3 regions of the Pseudoalteromonas sp. GABNS16E genome follow, and region 3 is predicted to be linked to each of the others. Evidence: predicted binding sites of a transcription regulator. Region 3 holds the regulator's gene; each other region holds the start of a gene.

Region 1 (3,196 bases), on a different contig from region 3:
CCGCATAAGATGCGCGAGCAACGGTGCTAAGCATAGGGTAGTTTTTATCTATCGTGTTAATATCGTCAATCACATCAACCGCTACTTTAGAGCCTTTAAAAAGCTCAACACAGTAATCAGCAAAGCGTGGTGGCGCCATACGTTCAGGCTCAGTACCGCATAAGTCACGTGCCGCATATTGCCCTGCTGCAATTGCATTTACAGCTTTAACTGTTTGCTCATTTGCATCTATTAAACCTATTTGCGTAATAGGCTCAATGCTTTCGCCGTGGTATTCGCGTGCTTCAAGAGGCTGCCATAATGCTTGGCATGCGCCTAAATACGCCACTTCTAATGCATGCTGGTAACGCGCATCTGTATGTAATTTTGGTAAGTAAATAGCAGGGTTTACACTACCCGCGGCTTTTGCTTCGTTAATCGCTAGCTTAGCGGCATCAAAGTAGCGTCTTACATCATCGTAATCGCGGTTAAGCGGCCCCGTAGGTGCTAAAACAACCCGTACATTATCAACCACTAAAAACGTAACTTGTTTACCAATACGAGAATCTACTTTAGCGTGTGATTCGATAGCATCACTTAATGAGTTATTGGCTAATTGAGAAAAGTCATCACTAATTATAATAAGTGCATCGTGAGAAAATGAGTCAAAGCTTGCACTAAGTGATTGTGCAGCTATCGCTTGAGGATATGCCATAAGTAAAACTCCTGTTAGAAAACATAAGGGGCTATTATCGTTGATATAAAAACACAAAACCAGCCAACTGCGACCAGCTCATTTTAATCTGGCAACTTGGTTTTACAGCTAACTAAAGTGACTCAGTGTTTTAGAAGAAATTAACAACCACTATATAGTTTTTTGTAAAGGCAGCCCCTGCTTATACCACGTTTAAATTACTTTGCTAAAGCACTCTAAATTGCAAAAAAGCGTGTAGTTAATCAAGAATACTCAGTTGCAGATTTAAATTAGGTTCATTTTTAACACCCACTCCAATACCTAATAAACGCACTGGTTGCTGCATCCCGCGTTGATACGCCTTAGAGAGTAATTCAGTAAAAATAGCAGTATTTAATTGATGATGAGCTTGATCAGCTGAGGTAACAACAAAGTTTGCAAACTTCACTTTTACACTTAGCTTATTAATACGATTTTGTAGCTGTTGCTTATTAAGGCGCGCTGTTAGCTCTTCCAGTAATTTAGGTAACTGATCTAAACATTCTTGTAAGCTGTTTTTATTGTATTCATAGGTGTGTTCAACACTAAGGGATTTACGGACTCGCTCAGTGGTTACTTTACCAATATATTCGCCAGCACATTTTTGATAAAGCGATACACCAAAATTCCCCACATGCTGCTGCATCCAATTAACGCCTTTCTCGCGAACGTCTTTACCTGTGTATAACCCCTTTAAATTAAGCTTTTCGAGGGTTACTTTGCCCACACCAGGGATTTTACCCAGCGGTAAATTATTTAAAAACGCATCAACTTCATCCGGTAAAACCACAAATTGGCCATTGGGTTTATTTTCGTCACTGGCTATTTTGGCAATAAACTTAATGGGGGCAACCCCGGCAGAGGCAGTAAGGCCGGTATCGTTATAAATATCTGCTCTAATTTGCTGAGCAATAAGCGTTGCGCTGCCTTTGCATGCGGTGCTGTTGGTTACATCTAGGTAAGCTTCATCAAGCGACAGCGGCTCTATTTGGTCGGTATAGCGTTTAAATACAGCGCGTATTTGGTTAGAAATTTCTTTATAAACCGCCATGCGTCCAGGCACAATAACTAAATCGGGGCATAATTGCTTACCGTGGTAGTTAGACATAGCCGAACGAACACCATATTCGCGCGCTATATAATTTGCTGTAGAGAGCACGCCACGACGGCTATTGCCACCAATCGCTAAAGGCACACTGGCAAGTTTGGGGTTATCGCGCATTTCAACCGCTGCATAAAAGCAGTCCATGTCGATATGAATAAACTTTTTCATTACCACATAACAACTGTTTATTTATACAGCCATTATTAAGGATTCACTTTCATTAAGCAAGTCCATTAAAGCCTGTTTAACTTGCTAAAGTTAAAGCGCTACTAGTTATAGCGCGTTAAACCGTGCAAGCTTTAAACAGCTTTTTTAAAACGGCTGCTTAAAACGCTTTGATTTTTTAAAGCAATGTAGCCAAAAAACAAACTCCAATAAAAACCCCGCAGCTAAAAGCATTATGCCGCCGGAGGCATTACCCATTGCATAGCAAGCAAAAGACGCTATAAAAACTAAACTGGCTAAAGCCCAATTAATTATATTTTGCATGTGTGTTCTCGTGTGTGTTGTCTGTGTTATTTAACTGTAGTCCTAAAAATAAATAGGTACAATCATCTTATAAAAAAACATGGCATTTATTGTCTTGAGCTACAAACACCATATTGATAACCTCATTCATTTAAAACTAAGAGTACACATACATGCAAAGGTTCAAAGAACAGCACCCTATTCATACCGATATCACCGTAGCATGGGCCGATATGGACGCCCTACAACATGTTAACAACGTGGTGTACTTGCGTTATTTTGAAATTGCGCGTATCGATTTTCTAAATAAAATAAATCAGTTTGATACGATAAAACCAGGTGGAATAGGCCCGGTCATTAGTGAAAACAATATTCGCTATAAACGTCCAGTGACCTTCCCAGATACTTTAACCGTAGGTATTACTATTTCAGATATAAAAAGCGACCGTTTTATGATGAATTACTCTGTATTTAGCCATGCTCAGCAAGCTATTACTACCACAGGCTATTCTCAAGTTGTTATGTTTGACTTTAAAACAGGACAAAAAGCGGCGATTTCAGAGCCATTATTATCGGCACTACACCAATTCGCTTAAATAGGTTTTATTACGAATTGGTATTAATTATCCACTCTCAAGATCTTACATAATTTAAGGATTTTAAATGCAATACAGTCCGTTAGGCAGCAGCGGTGTTGATGTTTCTAGAGTATGCTTAGGCAGCATGACTTGGGGTAAACAAAATACCCAACAAGACGCCGATGAGCAAATAGCTTATGCCTTGGCACAAGGCGTTAATTTTATAGATACTGCCGAAATGTATGCAATTCCTCCTTCACCAGAGACCTACGGTAAAACAGAGCAAATTATAGGTAACTGGCTTAGTCGCAATGCGCAAAAGCGCGGTGATAT
Region 2 (3,196 bases), on a different contig from region 3:
CATTTCTAGCATTACTACTAGCTTATTTAAGTTGGCTGACATATCGTTTCCACTTGAGCTTTTAAATTACGCTTATGATACAGGCAAATAATAAAAAGTGCATTTTTGATCTATTATAAACAGCACATAAAAACAGGGCAGGAAATAATGATGAGTAAAGTGTTACTGCACACCTTGGCGACTATTGTAATGGCTGCTTTTTTAGTAACGAATGCGCAAGCAAGTACAGAAGGAATTGCTGCAGCCCCCGAGCAAGTATCACCATTATTACCGGGCTTAAGCGTGCCTAATATAACGCTCAAAGATCAACATGGTAATAATGTAGAGTTACAAAAGCGCTTTGCTGAAAAAACAACGGTGCTTATTATTTACCGCGGAGGTTGGTGTCCTTATTGCTCAAAGCAACTGGCTAATATACAAAAAATTGAGCAGCAACTCGCTAATTTAAACGCGCAAATTATTGCAGTATCGCCAGATAGTCCAGAAAAACTAGCCCAAAGTAAAATAAGTTCACCAAATTATTTACTGCTTTCAGATGATAGCTTAACCCTAGCAAAAGCCTTAGGTTTAGCTTATTTTTTAGATGATAAAACAGCCGCTATCTATCGCAATAAGCGCGGTGTTAACTTTGTTGATGCCCAAGGCAAGGTAAACGTCGCTTTACCTGTACCGGCTGTATTTGTAATTGATAAAAGCGGCGTTGTGTATTTTCAGTACGCAAACCCTAATTACAAAGTACGTTTAACAGAGGAGCTATTATTAGCTAGCGTTAAATCAATAGAAAATCAATAATCTGTAGATATATACCAATCGACTTAAATATTTAATCATTCTAGGGTGCTAAATAGAGCGCTATAAATGCCTAATAACTTAACACCATTGATATTACAAAAAAGGCCAACTAGGTTGGCCTTTTAAACGTTTAACGCGAGCCACTAAACTCAGCCCACGACTCTATTAAATCTATAAAATCTTCAAATCCACAACCACTCACTAGGCCATTTTCTTCAAGCATTAAGTCATCATCTTGATAGGCGACTAAATCTTCGCTGTCTTGGTGTAGAGCATGGGCTTCAAATAAGGCTTCGTCTTTAGAGAGTATTAAGTCTATCTCTTGGCCTTTTAACGTTATTGGTTCGTAACTTGTTTTTACCGAGCTAATAAGTGCTTGTACCATCGCGACTTTTTCTTTGCCAATTTCTTCGTTTAACCAGCGGCCAATTAGGGCATGCTCGCTGCTTATTTTAATGCGCAGCCCACTAATAGGGTCACGTATAAATTGATATTCCATAATTTTTACTTTTAAAACGCTAATGCACTAATTATACCCATAAATAGCCTTAAACACCGACCCTAAAACGCAAAATAGCGCCAATGGACGCTATTAAATAGGTGACATAAAAGCTAACTTCGCGATCTAAAACGTGCAGCATCTATAATCGACCATAAATAAATAATAGGCACGAGTACGAAGCCTACTAATACATAAATAAGTGCGTAACTAATTATAATAGCTAGCGCAAAAAAGATAGCGGCTAAAATTCGCCCTTGTACCAATTGCCCTAAACCAGGAAAAAATATATTACACAACGCTGCAATAACATTACCGCCAGAACCTTGATCAGCCATACTCACCTCTGTAGTTAATTAATTTTAAGTTTTAGTTATTTACTTACTATCACACTTTATGCCAATTTATTAAAGCTTAAAAATCAAATAGTTAAATTACTACTAAATAACTGCTTTAGTATTTTTTACTAAATATAGGTCAATTTGATTATTTTTATTATTAATTATCGTTACTTAAGAGTACAAAAAAGCGACTAAGGGATTAGTTTTACAAGTATTTTTAGAATAGCTGTTCATAAAAACAGTATTTTATTTAGCCTAACAAAAACACCTGTTATACTGCCCTCATTATTGATTGAAAAGGCGTAACGATGGACGTTTCTGAATTACTCGATGGCTTAAATGACAAACAACGCGATGCCGTTGCAGCCCCACTACAAAACATGCTGGTATTAGCAGGTGCTGGTTCGGGTAAAACACGTGTTTTAGTTCATCGTATCGCGTGGTTAATGCAGGTTGAGCAAGCATCAGCCTATAGTATTTTTGCAGTTACTTTTACCAATAAAGCCGCTAAAGAAATGCGCACCCGTGTTGAAGAAACCCTAAAAGCCCCTGTCGGTGGCATGTGGATTGGTACATTCCATGGTTTATCACACCGTATTTTGCGTGCTCATCACCGTGAAGCAAACCTGCCAGAAGCCTTTCAAATTTTAGACTCTGACGATCAACTTAGAATGATCAAGCGCTTATTAAAATCAATGAATATTGATGACAAAAAGTGGCCCGCCAAACAATTTGGCTGGTACATCAGCGCTAAAAAAGATGAAGCCCTGCGTCCTAAAGATATTCAAGCCTACGATATAAACGAGCAAATGATGCTACGTGTATATGCCGCCTATCAAGAGGCGTGTGACCGTGCTGGTTTAGTTGATTTTGCAGAAATACTGCTACGTAGCTACGAAGTACTTAAAAATAACCCTACGCTACTTCGCCATTACCAGCAGCGCTTTGCCCACATGCTGGTAGACGAGTTCCAAGATACCAATACCATTCAATACGCATGGCTAAAGCTACTTGCTGGTGATACACAAAGCATTATGATTGTAGGCGACGATGACCAGAGTATTTACGGTTGGCGTGGCGCTAAAATAGAAAACATTAAACGCTTTCTAACTGATTTTGACGCCGAAACTATTCGTCTTGAGCAAAACTACCGCTCAACCGCGACCATTCTAAAAGCATCTAATGCGCTAATTAAAAATAACTCAGAGCGCATGGGTAAAAGCCTTTGGACCGATGGCAACGAAGGCGAACCTATATCAATTTATGCCGCCTTTAACGAGCTAGACGAAGCCCGCTTTGTAAGCAGCAAGCTACGCAGCTGGCTAAATGCTGGTAATGCGTTGCAAGACGCCGCTATTTTATACCGTAGTAACGCGCAATCTCGTGTACTCGAGGAAGCCATGCTACAAGAAGGCTTAAAATACCGTATTTACGGTGGCATGCGATTCTTCGAGCGCCAAGAAATTAAAGATGCGCTATCGTACTTACGACTGGTAGGAAACCGCCAAGACGACGCCGCATTTGAGCGTGTAATAAACACCCCTGCGCGCGGTATTGGCGATAA
Region 3 (3,196 bases):
AGTATTGCTATTAGCAATGCGCGCGGCTTTTTGTTTGCTCATGCCTTCATCTCGAAGCGCATCGTACTGATCGTCGTTTTTAATTTGCGGGCCATGATCTACCATAATTGTCCTCCTGAAGCGTTTAATTACACAGTGTGTGTATAACTTTCATACATAAACGGTAAAATTAAGCGTAACTAGCCTAACCCGTTTTATAAGGCAAATTAGGTGCCAATGGCGTTTAAACAGGTATTTTCTATGAATAAAGCCATGTTTAGCGCTTTGTTGATTTGGTATAAAAGTAAAACTGCGTTAAAGTTTGCGATGAAACTATAAGAGGGTAAAAAGCAGACAATGTCGGAAATTCAATTTTTAAATGTAGATCTAGAGCTTGAGTCTAAACAAGATATTAGCGCCCTAGTGGCAGACTTAAAGAAAAACGCGATGGTTTTGCATTATGACAAAGACGAATATCGTCAATTGGCGCGTATTGAAGCCTCAGGTGATATAACCACGCCAGACAAAGCAATCAACCACTTATGTGAATTAATAGAGTCGTGTTCACGTAATGCGCTTAAACAGTGGCTAAGCTGTTCGCGCAGAACGTTTGATATAGGCTTTGAGTCGGGCACGTCACCTAAGTGTTTTAACCAAGCTCTACATGCAGATACATTGCTACGTATATCTGCCATTGGCGCTGGTATGGAAATAACGATTTACCCTATCGAAAAGTAGCCATAGTTAATTATTTGCGCTCGACAACCGCTGCGGTCATTTTTGATACGCAGCAAAGCTCGCCGCGGCTATTGGTTATTTTTATTTCCCATACAGAACTGCGCTTACCAATATGAAATGCACGAGTAACGGCGGTTAAAGTGCCATTTCGAGAAGCCTTTAAGTGGCTGGCGCTAATTTCCTGTCCAACACAATAAAATTTTGTAAAGTCCACGACAAAGTTAGCGGCGTAGCTTGCTACGGTTTCGGCAAGTACCACATTTGCGCCACCATGTACCATACCAATAGGATTATGATGCTCAGGAATAGCAGGCATGGTAGCCACCAGGTAATCATCTCCTATTTCGGTTATTTCTATGCCCATGGTTTTCATTAGCGTGCCTTGGCCGTTTATTCCCTCATCTAACTGTTTGCAAAGCTCTAATGTGATGGGTTGATGCCAAATACTCATAATTACTCCTTTATATTGAAAGCAAATTTATAGCACTTTAAATACTGAACGTCTGTAATTACCTAAAATTTATCCAAGTGCGGTGTATTTAGCTATTTTAAAGCACAATTTAAATTTGCGATTTTTATTTAACTGTATATACTCACAGTTAAATGTACTGTATGGAAAACCAGTTGTATGCGACCATTAACTAAACGCCAAGCTCAAATACTCGAACTAATAAAAGTTTTTATTAAAGACACTGGTATGCCTCCTACACGTGCCGAAATTGCGCAAACACTCGGTTTTAAAAGTGCCAATGCCGCAGAAGAGCACTTAAAAGCGCTTGCCAAAAAAGGTGTTATTAAAATGAAACCAGGCGCAAGCCGTGGTATTCAATTGGTTGAAGAAGAGGAGCCTGAGCAACTAGGTCTACCATTAATAGGTAGAGTTGCAGCGGGTTCGCCTATTTTGGCGCAAGAACATGTTGAGAGTCACTGTAAAATAGACCCACTTATGTTTAAACCAGCCGCCGACTTTTTATTGCGTGTTAACGGCATGAGTATGAAAGATATAGGTATTATGGATGGTGACTTGCTTGCCGTACACCGTACTCAAACAGCAGAAAACGGCCAAGTTGTGGTTGCACGAGTAGATGAAGACGTAACCGTAAAACGCCTAGAAAAAGCAGGCCGAAAAGTATTATTACACGCCGAAAACGAAGAGTTTACGCCAATTGAAGTAGACCTTGAAAACGAATCTTTTAATATTGAAGGGTTAGCCGTTGGCGTAATAAGAAATGCCGACTGGATGTAATTTTTAACTATTTTTAAGTAATATTTATAAATGCGCACTTTTTAGTGTGCATTTTTGTTTTAAAAACAAATCTTCCACCATCTCAAAGCGCCCTAAAATTATTTAGGCTGTAAACTTTTTTTCACTCATACTTTTACCTTCCTAAGCGTGTTACATCCCTTAATTTTGCTCGTGTCTTGGCTGTTAAATAACAATTTAATACGCCGTCATTTAGTCAATCTTAAAATATCACTTGATTGTTTTTTATACTAAAACTTGCTTGTTGTACGTTTTTTAGCTAATCATTAATGTGCTGGACTAACAATAACTCACAGCTTTTTAGTTATGAGAACACACAATATACACAAACCTTTTGTTGTCCTAGCGATACCAATTAAAAATAAGATTGGTTAAAAAATAAAAATAACGAATTGGCGTTTAAGCCGTATGCCTCTTCGCTTTGCATTCGCAATAGCATCAAAGGAGCCGTCACATGGGTAAACTGACCTCTACCTTGTGGCTTGTGTTGATTATGTTCCCGCAGCAAGTGCTGGCTAATAGCCAATACAATATGCGCAAGGGCGTAACCGATATAAGTAATAATGTATATCAGCTACACATGACCATATTTTTAATATGTTGTGTGATTGGGGTGATAGTGTTCGCAATAATGTTTTGGGCACTGATTCATCACCGTAAATCTAAAGGGGCAGTTCCTGCCCAATTTCATGAAAGTACCAAAGTAGAAATTCTTTGGACTGCCATTCCGTTTGTTATTTTAATTGCCATGGCAATCCCTGCCACTAAAACCCTCATTGCGATGGAAGATGCCAGTAAGGCCGACTTAACCATTAAAATTACAGGGTCACAGTGGAAGTGGCATTATGAATATATGGGCGAAGACGTAGAGTTTTACTCTATTTTATCTACCCCTCAAGACGAAATAGCCAACCTTGCTAATAAAAACCCCAATTACTTACTTGAGGTTGATAAACCTTTAGTACTGCCAATTAATCAAAAGGTGCGTTTTTTAATGACCTCTGATGATGTTATCCACTCTTGGTGGGTACCCGATTTTGCCGTTAAAAAAGATGCCAACCCGGGGTTTATCAACGAAACGTGGACCAACATTAACGAAGAAGGTATTTACCGAGGACAGTGTGCAGAGCTGTGCGGTAAAGATCATGGTTTTATGCCCGTGGTGGTTGAAGCTAAATCGCAAGAGGACTTTAACGCATGGCTTGCAGATGCTAA

What was found. The regulator LexA, encoded in region 3, represses DNA repair genes until DNA is damaged. The targets are predictions, from matches to a motif close to TACTGTATNNNNATACAGTA.
Region 1: a site for LexA is predicted at 1,997-2,016, ahead of dinB (DNA polymerase IV). Genes of this name have one in related genera too.
Region 2: a site for LexA is predicted at 1,857-1,876, ahead of uvrD (DNA helicase II). Genes of this name have one in related genera too.

Annotation. Positions count from the first base shown of each region.
Region 1 covers NZ_JAQREZ010000046.1:14,440-17,635, reverse strand. Annotated here, with positions in the region: gene PSI06_RS16260 (M17 family metallopeptidase) at 1-694, opposite strand, end outside; gene dinB (DNA polymerase IV) at 933-1,985, opposite strand; gene PSI06_RS16250 (acyl-CoA thioesterase) at 2,459-2,881, shown strand; gene PSI06_RS16245 (aldo/keto reductase) at 2,949-3,196, shown strand, end outside.
Region 2 covers NZ_JAQREZ010000083.1:4,637-7,832, forward strand. Annotated here, with positions in the region: gene PSI06_RS19870 (dUTP diphosphatase) at 1-42, opposite strand, end outside; gene PSI06_RS19875 (peroxiredoxin-like family protein) at 148-792, shown strand; gene PSI06_RS19880 (YacL family protein) at 923-1,291, opposite strand; gene PSI06_RS19885 (hypothetical protein) at 1,405-1,629, opposite strand; gene uvrD (DNA helicase II) at 1,941-3,196, shown strand, end outside.
Region 3 covers NZ_JAQREZ010000020.1:38,664-41,859, reverse strand. Annotated here, with positions in the region: gene PSI06_RS10075 (DUF7218 family protein) at 1-105, opposite strand, end outside; gene PSI06_RS10070 (hypothetical protein) at 337-717, shown strand; gene PSI06_RS10065 (PaaI family thioesterase) at 728-1,168, opposite strand; gene lexA (transcriptional repressor LexA) at 1,346-1,963, shown strand; gene coxB (cytochrome c oxidase subunit II) at 2,436-3,196, shown strand, end outside.